3 regions of the Staphylococcus sp. Z5-21 genome follow, and region 2 is predicted to be linked to each of the others. Evidence: riboswitches for the same ligand, from Rfam matches in the RefSeq annotation. Region 2 holds a riboswitch; each other region holds the start of a gene.

Region 1 (4,220 bases), 310 kb from region 2:
CGTTATATATGAAGATATTGAAAATATATGATAGAGAAATCTTCAAGTTCTTAGCGTAAGGTTACACAATTTGCTTAAAATGTGTGTCATGTTTTGTAATAAAGCATAAGGTTGTCGTTACATAAAAAAATATAAAATTATTAAAAAAGGCCACACATCAGTGGTCTTTTTTTAATTTAAACAAAAAAATTTGCAAGTTTTACTCCAAAATATAATTTTTTTGTCTTTTTGTTATTTTACAGTTATGTAACAAAAGTGTGATTTGTAATATTTCAGAATATATGATTTTCTTAAATGTAAATTTATTTAATCGCTTTATATCATATACTCATATAATATCCTTTTATCTATCAATAGTTATTTAGCATTACAAAATAAAACAAATATGTCCTAATGTTACAAAGTGGAATTTGATTTGTAACGTTTTGTTAAGGAAGTGTAATATAACTGAACGAAATTTATGGTATATTATTTGTGGCAAAAAGATAAGACATTAAATTTAAAAGATTTCAGCACATACGATAAATAATTTAACGAAAATATAATTTAATTTAAAAAGAAATTAATTGGAGGATTTTTTTTATTATGAAGAAAACAATTTTAGCATCATCATTAGCAGTAGCATTAGGTGTAACAGGATATGCAGCAACAGCTGATCACAATCAAGCGCATGCATCAGAAGAAAATATCGACCAAGCGCATTTAGCTGACTTAGCTCAAAACAACCCAGAGCAATTAAATGAAAAACCATTACACGCTGGTGCGTATAACTATGATTTCGTATTAGGTGGAAACGAATATACTTTCACTTCTGATGGCCAAACTTGGTCATGGAATTATACAACTGCAGGTGCTCAAAGTGCATCTTCTAACACTATCCAAGATGTAACTGCTCAAGCAACTACACACACTAACGAAACTTCAGCTAACGAAGTTCGTACACAACAACAATCAAGCAACACTGAAGTAGCAGCTGTTGAAGCGCCTAAAGCTTCATCTAACACAAACGTTCAAACTGCACAAACAAGTGCTGCAGTAAAAACTTATAAAGCTGCTCAAACTTCAGCTGCTTCAACTGGTGGATCAGTTAAAGCTCAATTCTTAGCTGCTGGTGGTTCAGAAGCTATGTGGAATTCAATCGTTTTACCTGAATCAAGTGGTAATCCAAACGCTGTTAACTCAGCTGGATACAGAGGTTTAGGTCAAACTAAAGAATCATGGGGTACTGGTTCAGTAGCTGATCAAACTAAAGGTATGTTAAACTACGCTAAACAGCGTTATGGTTCAGTAGACGCAGCGTTATCTTTCCGTGCTTCACACGGTTGGTGGTAGGATTTATAGCACTGAACACGCGGTTTGGTGGTATAAATATAAGAGCCTGAGACATAAATTAATGTCTTAGGTTCTTTTTCAATTAGGCAGTAGATGACTGGATTGAAAATACACTTATATCAAGCTTTTTTCAATCCTAGTCATCCTTGCCGGGGTAGGACTACGAAATCTCTATTAGAAAATTTGATTTCTGTCCTACTCCCTTTTTTTGCATTGACATGTTTGAATATTCTGATAAAATTAATAGTAATTTAAAAGCAAAACTTATCCAGAGAAGTTGAGGGAATTGGCCCTGTGAAGCTTCAGCAACAGACTTTGTAAAGAAGTACTGTGCTTCGTCCAACAAGTAACACTACTTGAAAGATAGGTGACATGTAAACTATATGCCACTTTCGTAGGTATATAGTTTTTTTTAGGAGGACTTTGATGGTGATTTCGGATAGATTAGCACAAGTACCAGATAGTTATTTTGCAAAAACGATGGGGCAGCCTGTTGAACATGGGCCGTTACCTTTAATTAATATGGCGGTAGGTATACCAGATGGAGAAACACCAACAGGGATTATTGATTGTTTTACAGATGCATTGCGAGAGCCAAATAATCAAAAGTATGTAGCATTTCATGGTAAAGAGACTTTTAAACAAGCGATTGTAGATTTTTATCAAAGGCAATATGATGTCGTGTTAGATAAAGACGATGAAGTCTGTATTTTGTACGGAACTAAAAATGGTTTGGTAGCTTTACCATCTTGTATTGTTAATCCTGGTGAAAATGTACTACTACCAGATCCAGGTTATACAGATTATAAGGCGGGTGTCTTATTAGCTGATGCACATCCACAACCGCTCGTATTAGAACCACCATATTACTTGCCTCAATGGGATAAAGTGGATAGGGATATATTGAAAAATACGCGATTAGTCTATTTAACGTATCCAAATAATCCTACTGGATCAGTAGCTACACAAGCTGTATTTGATGAGGCTGTAGCGCAATTTAAAGGTACAAAGACTAAAATAGTTCATGATTTTGCGTACAGTGCATTTGGGTTTGATCATAAAAATCCGAGTATTTTACTAACAGAAGGTGCAAAAGATTTAGCGATTGAAGTATTTTCATTATCTAAAGGATATAATATGTCCGGTTTTAGAGTTGGATTTGCAGTAGGCAATAAAGATATCATTCAAGCGTTGAAAAAATATCACACACACACGCATGCGGGTATGTTTGGTGCGTTACAAGATGCAGCGACCTATGCATTGAATCACTATGATGATTTCTTGGACGAACAAAGTAATATTTTCAAACAACGTAGGGATACTTTTGAAGCGAAGTTAAAGGAAGAAAATATTCCATTTGAACCGATGAAAGGTGGTATATTCTTGTGGCTAAAAACGCCGCCAAATTTTGACGGGGAATCATTTGTTGACTATTTATTACAAGAGCAATCCATACTTGTTGCACCGGGTATTCCGTTTGGTGAACATGGTAAAAACTATGTGCGTATATCATTAGCGCTTGATGATGAGCAATTGAAAGTAGCTGCCGAGAGAATCCAATCTCTGAGACATCTGTATGAATAACATTAATTTTAAAGGGGATGCTAACATGACGCGTATAAAACTTTTTGGCGTTAGAAATGAGGATAAAGCTTTCATTGAAGCTTGGTCTAATAAGCATAAAGTAGAAGTCGATTTAGATGAAGATTTATTAACATGTGAAACTGTCTCACGTGTAAAAGGATTTGATGGTGTGTCTATTTCGCAACAAATACCATTGGACGAAACCATTTATAAGCAATTACATGATTTTGGGATTAAACAAATTGCTCAACGTAGTGCTGGCTTTGATATTTATGATTTTGAATTGGCGGAAAAATATAATTTGATTATTAGTAATGTACCTTCTTATTCACCACATTCAATTGCGGAATATACTGTGTCACAAGCACTCAATCTAGTTCGTAATTATAATGACATTCAACAAAAAACTGCTGAATATGATTTTAGGTGGCAACCGGATATATTATCACGTTCTATTAGAGACTTGAAAGTTGCTGTCATTGGAACAGGTCGCATTGGTTCAATTGTTGCTAAGATATTTGCGCAAGGATTTGACGCTGAAGTAACGGCTTATGACATTGCACCTAATGATGATTATAGAAGCTTTTTAACTTATGCAAGTACCATCAATGAAGCAATCCAAAATGCAGATATCGTAACAGTACATATTCCAGCTAGTAAGGAAAATGATTATTTGTTTGATGAAACTTTATTCAATGAATTTAAACCAGGTTCTGTATTTATTAATTGTGCTCGAGGTACAATTGTGAAAACAAGCGCATTAATCGATGCTTTAGATCGAGGTTTGATAAAAGGTGCAGCATTAGATACGTATGAAGGTGAAAAAGGCTTGTTCCCTAGTGATCAACGTCATACAGCATTTAATGATGATATGTTAAAGCAATTGATTGAACGACCAGATGTCATTGTTTCACCACACATTGCATTTTATACAGATGCTGCTGTCGAAAATTTGATTGTTGATGCATTAGATGCAACGATGGAAGTCATAAAAACAGGTGACACACGTTTAAGAGTAAATTAAATACATAAAAGAAGGGGCGCTTAAATGACTAAGCGTCCCTTCTTTTATATTTATTTAACATCGTAACCTTGGTCTTCTATTGCGTCTTTCATTTGAGGCATTGTAACTTTGTCAACGTCAAAATCTACTTTAACATTACCGGCTTCTAGACTAACGTCAGCTGTTGATACACCATCAAGCTCAGTTAATGCAGTTTCTACAGCATGTTTGCAATGATCACAGCTCATGCCTTCTACTTGAATTGTTTCTGTAGCCATATAAATCACCTCCTCATAAAGTC
Region 2 (4,220 bases):
ATATATCCATAATAATGAACGGCTCATCTGCCAAGCATATAATGGTTTAAATATTGGTGTAGCGATTTTGAATTTACGTAAAATTGGAAAAGTAATAATTAAATTGATTAAAATAAGTAGAAAAACTGCAATGATTACCATACTTGGTAACTGAACTGCCAATTGACGGAATCCCTCTTCGAGCATTTGTTTATACTCGTTACCAACTGAAGCACCTGAAATAACCTGATGCATTTGATCTTTTATTGGGTTCATTAAAACTGTCGCGCTTGGTATCTTATCAAACGTTTGCAGTCCCATAAATGCAATTAATGAAATCATACTAATATATGTAGTCGTTATATATAGTATACGTTCTTTAGATGTTCTTTCTTTTAATAATTGGCCAACAACGAAACTCGTAATGAGCACGAGGACCATGATACTTAATACAAATATATTACCCAGTAAAGTTGTTAATACAACCGTTACGACAGCTGTCAATCCGAATGATTCAATTGATTTATGCCATAAGATAATGCCCGGAATTGTCGCAAACGCGCTCAATACAAGACCAAGCGGTGGTAATATATGCAAAGCCAAAGCGACTACGATTAGCGTTAGAATACTAAGCACAGTTGCTTTAGGATATATTTTAGAAAACAAATTCGCCACTCCCATACTATTTTTGACTATACCCTTTATTTTAACCTCTTTAAAACTTTTATACAATTATTGGCAACCCATTTTATATAGAAGTTCTATTCAGAAAATACACCTTCACTATAATCCTTAGAAATCATTGTTATATATCAATCGCTTCTTCACTAACAACAACTTATTTATATTTCACACAAAAATAGGATGTAACCAACTTGTTTCTCACCTCTATTTAGTAGTAAGAAGACAACCGGCACATCCCAAAAATTAAATCTATTTAGTTAGTTCATTTACGTTTGATTTTATAGACTTTTAAAAAGTGATATAGATTCGGCGCCCAATCATTGAAGTTAAGTAAAAATCCATCATGTCCTACATTGTCAGGAACGAAAAAGTGTTTATGAAATTTAAAGCGCTCGCCGACTGCTCGAACAAGGTCATCAGGATAAAGTAAGTCATCGGTAAAGCCCATTGTCATAACCTTCGTATCTAAATTACGGAATACTTCATCCACATCATCACGTCCTCTATCGACATCATGACTATCCAAGACATCCAGCAGTGTTAAATAACATGCATAATCAAAATGATTCATAAACTTATCACCTTGATGTTTTTGATAGGCGACAACTTGATCTGGTGAAAAGCGTTTATCATAACTTTTAGATGATCGATAAGTTAAGAAACCCAATTGTCTAGCGATACTCATACCATTTTTAGGATCTAAATGAATGGCTTGCCTCGCTATCTCGTTAAACGCTCGACTGTAGGATGATGTTTTATCCGTTGCAGCAAGTATAACGGCTTTATCGACATTAAATTTGCGATTATATAATAATTCAATCGCTTGCATGCCTCCTAAAGAACCACCAATGAGAATATTAATGTGTTCAAATCCTAACGTTTCTATGCCTATTTCAATTGCACGTACAATGTCTCTTAACGTGAGCGTTTGAGGGAAATCAGCATCTGTTAATGCCGAACTTGAACCATACGGACTACCAATTACATTAAAAGTTAAAAACTGATAATCATTGATAGGCATATAGCCCCCATCAATGATACCTCTCCACCATCCTGGTTGATCATTTGTCCCATATGTTAAATGGTTACCTGTCAAAGCGTGACAGACAACAACTAAAGGTTGTCCTTTCAACCCCACATGTTCATAGCGTAGTTTCAAATTAGATATGAGTTCTCCAGATTCCGTTGTAAAAGGCCCTAATTCTAAAGTATCTACCGTATAATTCGTCATGATTTCCCTCCTACTTAATAAAAAACTTCTCACTCATATAAAATAAGTAAGAAGTTATAATTACTTATCATTCGAGTGTATCGTTGGTTTTAGCACCGTACTACACAGCCGGTTGCTGAAGCATCACTAGGCCAAGTCCCTCAGCTTCTCGAAATAAGATTTGATTTTAATTGTATAAAACGAAAGTATGACAGACTAAAAATCGGAAATATCATAATTTTCTAATTATTCTAATTCTAACGGATATCCTGTGTTTCATCAATGATATTCTTTAAAAAAACCATCTCAACAATGCCATAATAATAATCCCACTTAGAATCGTTATCGTTAAACTCCTTGAAACGATGGCAATTACAATCGTAGGTATCATCGTTATCAAAAATGCCATATTGATTGTGTATCCAATTACACCATCTTGTTGGACCAAGACACCATCAATAATCAACGCTGTAAACAATGTAATTGGGATAAAGGAGAGCCATTTGACTACACGTTCAGATAAATGAACTTTAGAAATCATCACAAACGGTATAATTCGAGTCAACCACGTCACAATTCCGCATAAAATAATAATCGTTAACATATGTATCGTTGTCGTCATCGTTCCATCACCACCCCAAGTGCTGCCGTTATTGTAGAAGCTAAAATAATTGCTAAATATAATGGCATAAATAAACTTAATCCCAACATCATCACAATGACACAAATAATCAGAACTAAGTAAATCTTAACTTTTGAGCGCCTGATTGATTCAAATTGGGAGACGGCAAGAAAAATAAACATAGCCGTTATTGCAAAGTCTAAGCCTAATGCGTCTGGGTCATGGATGTACTTACCAAATAAAGCACCAATAATACATGCAATCGTCCAAAAAACATAAGCTGTTATATTCAAACCGTGTAGCCATCGATCATTAATTTTTTCGCCTTTTAGATGTGGTGTCACTGCAACCCCAAATGTTTCATCTGTTACCAGTGTTGCCAACCCAATTCTATTTAGTAAACTATAATCCTTATAGCTTGGCGCGAGTGTCATACTTAATAAGAACATCCTAGAATTGACGATGAACGCAGTTAATACAATTGCGGATATAGGTGTACCTGCAATAACAAGCGCGCAAATTATAAATTGTGCTGCGCCTGCGTATACAAGCAAACACAGTAAAATAATTTCCAACAAGCTAAATCCTGAAGCAACTGCAACAATTCCAAAAGATAAACCCACGCCTGCGTATCCTAACAAGGTAGGAATACACGCTTTGACACCTTGTTTAAATGTTACATGCGCTTCATTTTCCATACACACCCACCCTCTCATGGCACTTCAAAAATAATATATCAATTCTAATACAACTCATTCTAAATGCGCAATATCTTTAGACATCCGTTTGTGTGAGGTTAGACTAACGATTGTCTTAAAAAGCTTAAACACACGTTGTTTATATTTCTCTGAATTTTTAGAAATAATTAAGACATACCTCTAAAATATAGCTGAATTCCGCCTAATCATATTTGCTATTTTATACTTTTTACACCTCCCCTACCCTTTCGATAGTGCACAAAAAACGCATAGGACCTATTGTCGCTACGCGTTTTTAGCATTACTTTCAGTTTTTTATTTAGTCGGACGGATGACTGTTTTACCACCCATAAATGGAACTAACACTTCTGGAATTGTAACTGAGCCATCTTCATTTTGATAGTTCTCAACGATAGCTGCAAAGGTACGACCTACAGCTAACCCGCTACCATTTAAAGTATGCGCTAATTCTGGTTTCGCATTTTTATCGCGTTTGAAGCGAATGTTTGAACGACGTGCTTGGAAATCTGTAATATTTGAACAAGAGCTGATTTCTTTATAATCATTATAGCTTGGTAACCAAACTTCTAAATCATATGTTTTACTTGAACCAAAACCAATATCTCCTGTACACAAGATAACACGGCGATATGGTAAACCAAGTTCTTCTAAAATCGCTTCTGCATGATGAGTCATGTCTTCAAGTGCTTGCCAAGAATCTTCAGGTTTTTCAATACGTACCATTTCAACTTTATCAAATTGGTGTAAGCGAATAAGTCCTCGTGTATCACGACCAGCAGATCCAGCCTCACTACGATAACAAGCTGATTGAGCTGTAAATTTAGCTGGTAATACGTCAGGTGCAATGATTTCATTGCGGTAATAATTCGTTAATGGCACTTCTGCAGTTGGAATGGTATAAAGGCCTTCTTTTTCTACTTTAAATAAGTCTTCTTCAAATTTAGGAAGTTGACCTGTACCATACATAGAATCGGCATTAACTAATTGTGGTACCATCATTTCCGTA
Region 3 (4,220 bases), 270 kb from region 2:
CAAAAAAGAGTTTATCAAAAGGGCTTGTTTGTATGATTTCTCCCATACTATCTAATGTTGTTTCTATCACACAATAGCCACCCATAACTTTGTCTCTACCAAAGATAGATTGTAATTGTGGAATATGTGCGACACCGTTTAATAATGGAATGATGGCAGTATGACCATCGACAAATGGCTTCAAATCTGTCATGGCTTGCTCTAAATGATAGGATTTAGAAGAAAGTAAAATAACATCGAAAGGCGCTACGCGATCGTCTTTTGTAATGAGTTGAGGATTGAAATGATAATCTCCCTGCTCACTGTGGATGGCTAATCCATTTCTTTCTAAAAATGACTTGCGTTTGGGTCTTACTAAGAATGTCACGTTCTGTCCGCTTTCGGCTAATCTGCCTCCAAAATAGCCTCCGATACCGCCAGCACCTAATACTAATATACGCATTGAATACAACTCCTTATACGCTATGTGTGTTGATTTGTTAATTGATGTATATATACCACATTTGAGGGGCATATACGCATATGAAAATAATTTTCAAATAATTCAATAGATGTAGTTGGGACAATATATTTTATTTTTAAATATATGTTTGAAATCAATAAAGGTTGTGCAATGTAATAAGTGTTCACTAATTACAAACATGGAGGGGTTCCAATGTCGTTTAAAAATGATCATAAGTATCAGTGGAAAGATATACAAGGGAGAGATTTTCTACTACCGTTTATTTATTTGATAGGTAATTTTTGTTTATCTATAGTCATCTTAACAATCATGATCGGAATCAATGAAACGCAAGGGAAAAATAACGCTAACTTTAATGCTAACTTTTCAGGTACGCCAGGCATATTAATGGAAATGATTGCCTTTATAATTATATTCGCGTTATGGATTTTATTCCATAGACATTCATTTAGACAATCGTGGAAACAGGGGCTACAAAATATTAAGCAACACTGGAAACTCATTGTCATTACATTTATCGTTATTATAGTGTTTAAAGAAATTTATCCATATTTAGTAAATGCATTCGCACCAGAACATTGGAAATTTGAAGAAACACAAAATGACAAAATGGTGGAGGAAATGTTTGCTACGCCTGTATCAACCATATTAGCTTTTTTCTCAATTGTAATTATTGCACCAATGACAGAAGAATTTTTATTTAGACATTTAATTATTGGCGAATTAGGAAAGAAATTAAATTTCTATGTTATGTCTGTTATTTCAATTATTGTGTTTGCATCTTTACATGTAACAGAAGCTAAATCTCCATTAGAAATTGTGATGTATCTTGCCATAGCAGTTGGTATTGTATATGTATATATGAAATCGCAGCGTAGTTTAGCTGTAGCCATTGCGTTACATGCTTTGAATAATTTATTAGCGTATATTTTCATGATTATCATGTAATTTACATAATTCTTAGTGATATACCTGTCTTCTTTGTGAAGGACAGGTATATTTTATCGTGTTAGTGTTTAGAATTTTCTAAAAACTCATTGACTAATCTTGAGCATAATGCTAGGATTAAACCACTAAACATACATATGATTGACTCTTATCAAGAGTGGTGGAGGGATGTGCCCGATGAAACCCAGCAACCGTCGATTTTTCGAAATGGTGCTAAGTCACAAAAAGTTATTTAACTTTTGGAGATGAGAGAAAGTGCAAACTTTCTCTTGATTTATTAAGAGAAAGTTTTTTTATACATATAAGTACGTTGAAACAAATTTTTAAGGAGTGAAAGTATTATGAGAAAATGGTTTATTTTAGGTTCATTGTTTGTGTTAACGATTATACTAGCAGCATGTGGTAAATCGAATGGTGAAAAAGAGGATAAGGAAATTACGATTGCTGCTTCGCCAGCCCCCCATGGCGTCGTACTTGAACATGCAAAAGAAGAAATGAAAAAGAAAGGCTATGATTTAAAAATAAAAACAGTTAATGATTATAAGGTTCCTAATAAATTATTAGATAAAGGAGATGTTGATGCGAATGCATTTCAACATACACCGTATCTTAAAGCAGAAAAGAAAGACCATAATTATAAAATAGAAGAAGCCGGGAAAGTGTTCACGACACCGATGGGCGTTTATAGTAAAAAATATAAAGACATTAAAGATATCCCTAAAGGTTCTACCATTTATGTATCAAACAATCCTGCTGAAGAAGGTCGTTTCTTGTCATTCTTTGTTGATAAAGGCTTAATCAAAATTAAAAAAGGTGTCAGTATTGAAGATGCTAAGTTTGATGACATTGTAGAAAATAAAAAAGATTTGAAATTTAATAACAAGCAAGGTGCGGAATTCTTACCTAAAACTTATAATAGTAAAGAAGGCGCAGCAGTGATAATGAATTCTAATTATGCGATTGATAATGGTCTAACACCACATAAAGATGCAATTGCTATAGAAGGAAAATCATCACCATTTGCGAATATTGTTGCCGTACAAGAAGGACATAAAAACGATAAAAAATTCAAAGAACTTATGAAAGTTTTACAATCTAAAGAGATGAAGAAATTTATAACTGATAAATATGGACAAGATGTTATTCCGTATGAAAAATAAATAATCATGTAATATATAGATTGAAGAGGAAGGTGATTCGATTATGTCTAAGCTAGGTATTATTGGTTTAGGAAAAGTGGGTACGCAAGTACTTACAGATGTACAGCAACTGAATTTGTTTTCAGAGATTATTTTAATTGATGATAGAGCGGACGTGGCAAGTGGTGAAGCACTTGACCATAGTCACTCGCAAGGACTGATAAATACTGCACATATCAAGATTCGTAGCGGTGTCTATCAAGACTTAACGGATGCAGACTTTATCGTCATAGCTGCGAGTGAAGCAACCGATAAAAATAATGGTGACCGTACTTTATTAGCGCAAGGAAATCACGACATCATTAAGGGCATAATGTCCCAAATAGCTGAAGTGACGCAAGAGGCGGTTGTGATTCTGATATCTAATCCTGTAGATTCTATGGTTTACTTTGCAAATCAAATAGATTACCCAGCCCATAAAATTATTGGTACGGGTACGGCTCTAGAGACATCAAGATTTAAAACAATTATAGCCGATCATTATCAAATTGATCCAAATAATGTGGAAGCTTTTGTCATTGGGGAACATGGTCAACATGCAATCCCCGTGTGGAGTAAAGTGCATATTCATGGTATGGAACTATCGGAATTTGAGGCATTAAGTGATCGTCCAGCAATTGATAAGTCACACATCTCGTCCATTATCAACGAAGTGTCGATGGATGTTTTTTATCAAAAAGGGTGGACCAACGCAGCGATATCAAAAGTGACATCATTTTTGATACAGTCCATTGCATTGGATCAGAGAACAATTACACCATTGACTTCCCTGAGTGCAGAATATGGCTTAGAAGATGGTGCATTTAGTTTACCAACATTAATAGATAAAAAGGGTATTGTTCAAAGATTTGCGATAACATTAGACAAAGAAGAAGAACGCCAACTTAAAGAAGCATATGAATATATTAGACAAACGATTCATACAGCACAACAATAGCGATTAAAACTTTCAAACACGCATTCATTAGATATTTTCTTTTGAATGCGTGTTTTTTATATTTAAAATAAATGCTTATCTTGTTTATCAATCCGGTAATGGCTACAATATACTTAAATATAGTGATGAATAGAAGGTTGTAGGAAATTACACTGAGGTTAGGCTTCGGTTTGTGTGAGGTAAGTATTCTGAGACGTGTAAAAAAGGCAGGGCCATAGTGATATGGCCCTGCCTTTTTTATGAGTATGTGTGATGTCACACTTTAGCGTTACATCATAAACGTAGTAATATTGCATAAGAATCACTAAGGAAATTCGTAACATTAATTACCAAGTGAAATTAAGGAATACAAAAAAATCTTTTGCATAAGAATCACTAAGGAAAATCGTAACATTAATTACCAAGTGAAATTAATGAATACAAAAGAAAATCTTTTGCATAAGAATCACTAAGGAAATTTTTAACATTAATTTCCAAGTGATTCTTTAAAACCGTTATCGAGATCAGCAATAATATCATTAATGTTTTCGGTACCTACAGACAATCTAACTAGTTCTGGTACTACGCCGGAAGCTTTTTGATCTTCTGGTGATAATTGTAAATGTGTAGTACTAGCTGGATGAATGATTAATGATTTTGAATCACCTACATTCGCTAAGTGGGAAAATAGATT

The links. Region 2 has a riboswitch for S-adenosylmethionine ahead of metX (homoserine O-acetyltransferase MetX). Riboswitches for the same ligand answer to the same signal wherever they lie in the genome.
Region 1: linked by a shared signal. The riboswitch ahead of M1D64_RS01475 (aminotransferase class I/II-fold pyridoxal phosphate-dependent enzyme) and the one ahead of metX (homoserine O-acetyltransferase MetX) in region 2 are both predicted to bind S-adenosylmethionine.
Region 3: linked by a shared signal. The riboswitch ahead of M1D64_RS01260 (MetQ/NlpA family ABC transporter substrate-binding protein) and the one ahead of metX (homoserine O-acetyltransferase MetX) in region 2 are both predicted to bind S-adenosylmethionine.

Annotation. Positions count from the first base shown of each region.
Region 1 covers NZ_CP096462.1:320,276-324,495, forward strand. The annotation lists gene M1D64_RS01465 (PTS sugar transporter subunit IIC) at 1-59, shown strand, start outside; gene M1D64_RS01470 (aggregation-promoting factor C-terminal-like domain-containing protein) at 586-1,332, shown strand; SAM riboswitch class I at 1,594-1,702, shown strand; gene M1D64_RS01475 (aminotransferase class I/II-fold pyridoxal phosphate-dependent enzyme) at 1,759-2,916, shown strand; gene M1D64_RS01480 (D-lactate dehydrogenase) at 2,942-3,940, shown strand; gene copZ (copper chaperone CopZ) at 3,991-4,197, opposite strand.
Region 2 covers NZ_CP096462.1:13,524-17,743, reverse strand. The annotation lists gene M1D64_RS00065 (DUF2232 domain-containing protein) at 1-660, opposite strand, end outside; gene metX (homoserine O-acetyltransferase MetX) at 926-1,894, opposite strand; SAM riboswitch class I at 1,956-2,054, opposite strand; gene M1D64_RS00055 (AzlD domain-containing protein) at 2,166-2,495, opposite strand; gene M1D64_RS00050 (AzlC family ABC transporter permease) at 2,492-3,193, opposite strand; gene serS (serine--tRNA ligase) at 3,509-4,220, opposite strand, start outside.
Region 3 covers NZ_CP096462.1:279,804-284,023, forward strand. The annotation lists gene panE (2-dehydropantoate 2-reductase) at 1-442, opposite strand, end outside; gene M1D64_RS01255 (CPBP family intramembrane glutamic endopeptidase) at 656-1,411, shown strand; SAM riboswitch class I at 1,557-1,663, shown strand; gene M1D64_RS01260 (MetQ/NlpA family ABC transporter substrate-binding protein) at 1,753-2,571, shown strand; gene M1D64_RS01265 (L-lactate dehydrogenase) at 2,615-3,547, shown strand; gene M1D64_RS01270 (homocysteine synthase) at 4,014-4,220, opposite strand, start outside.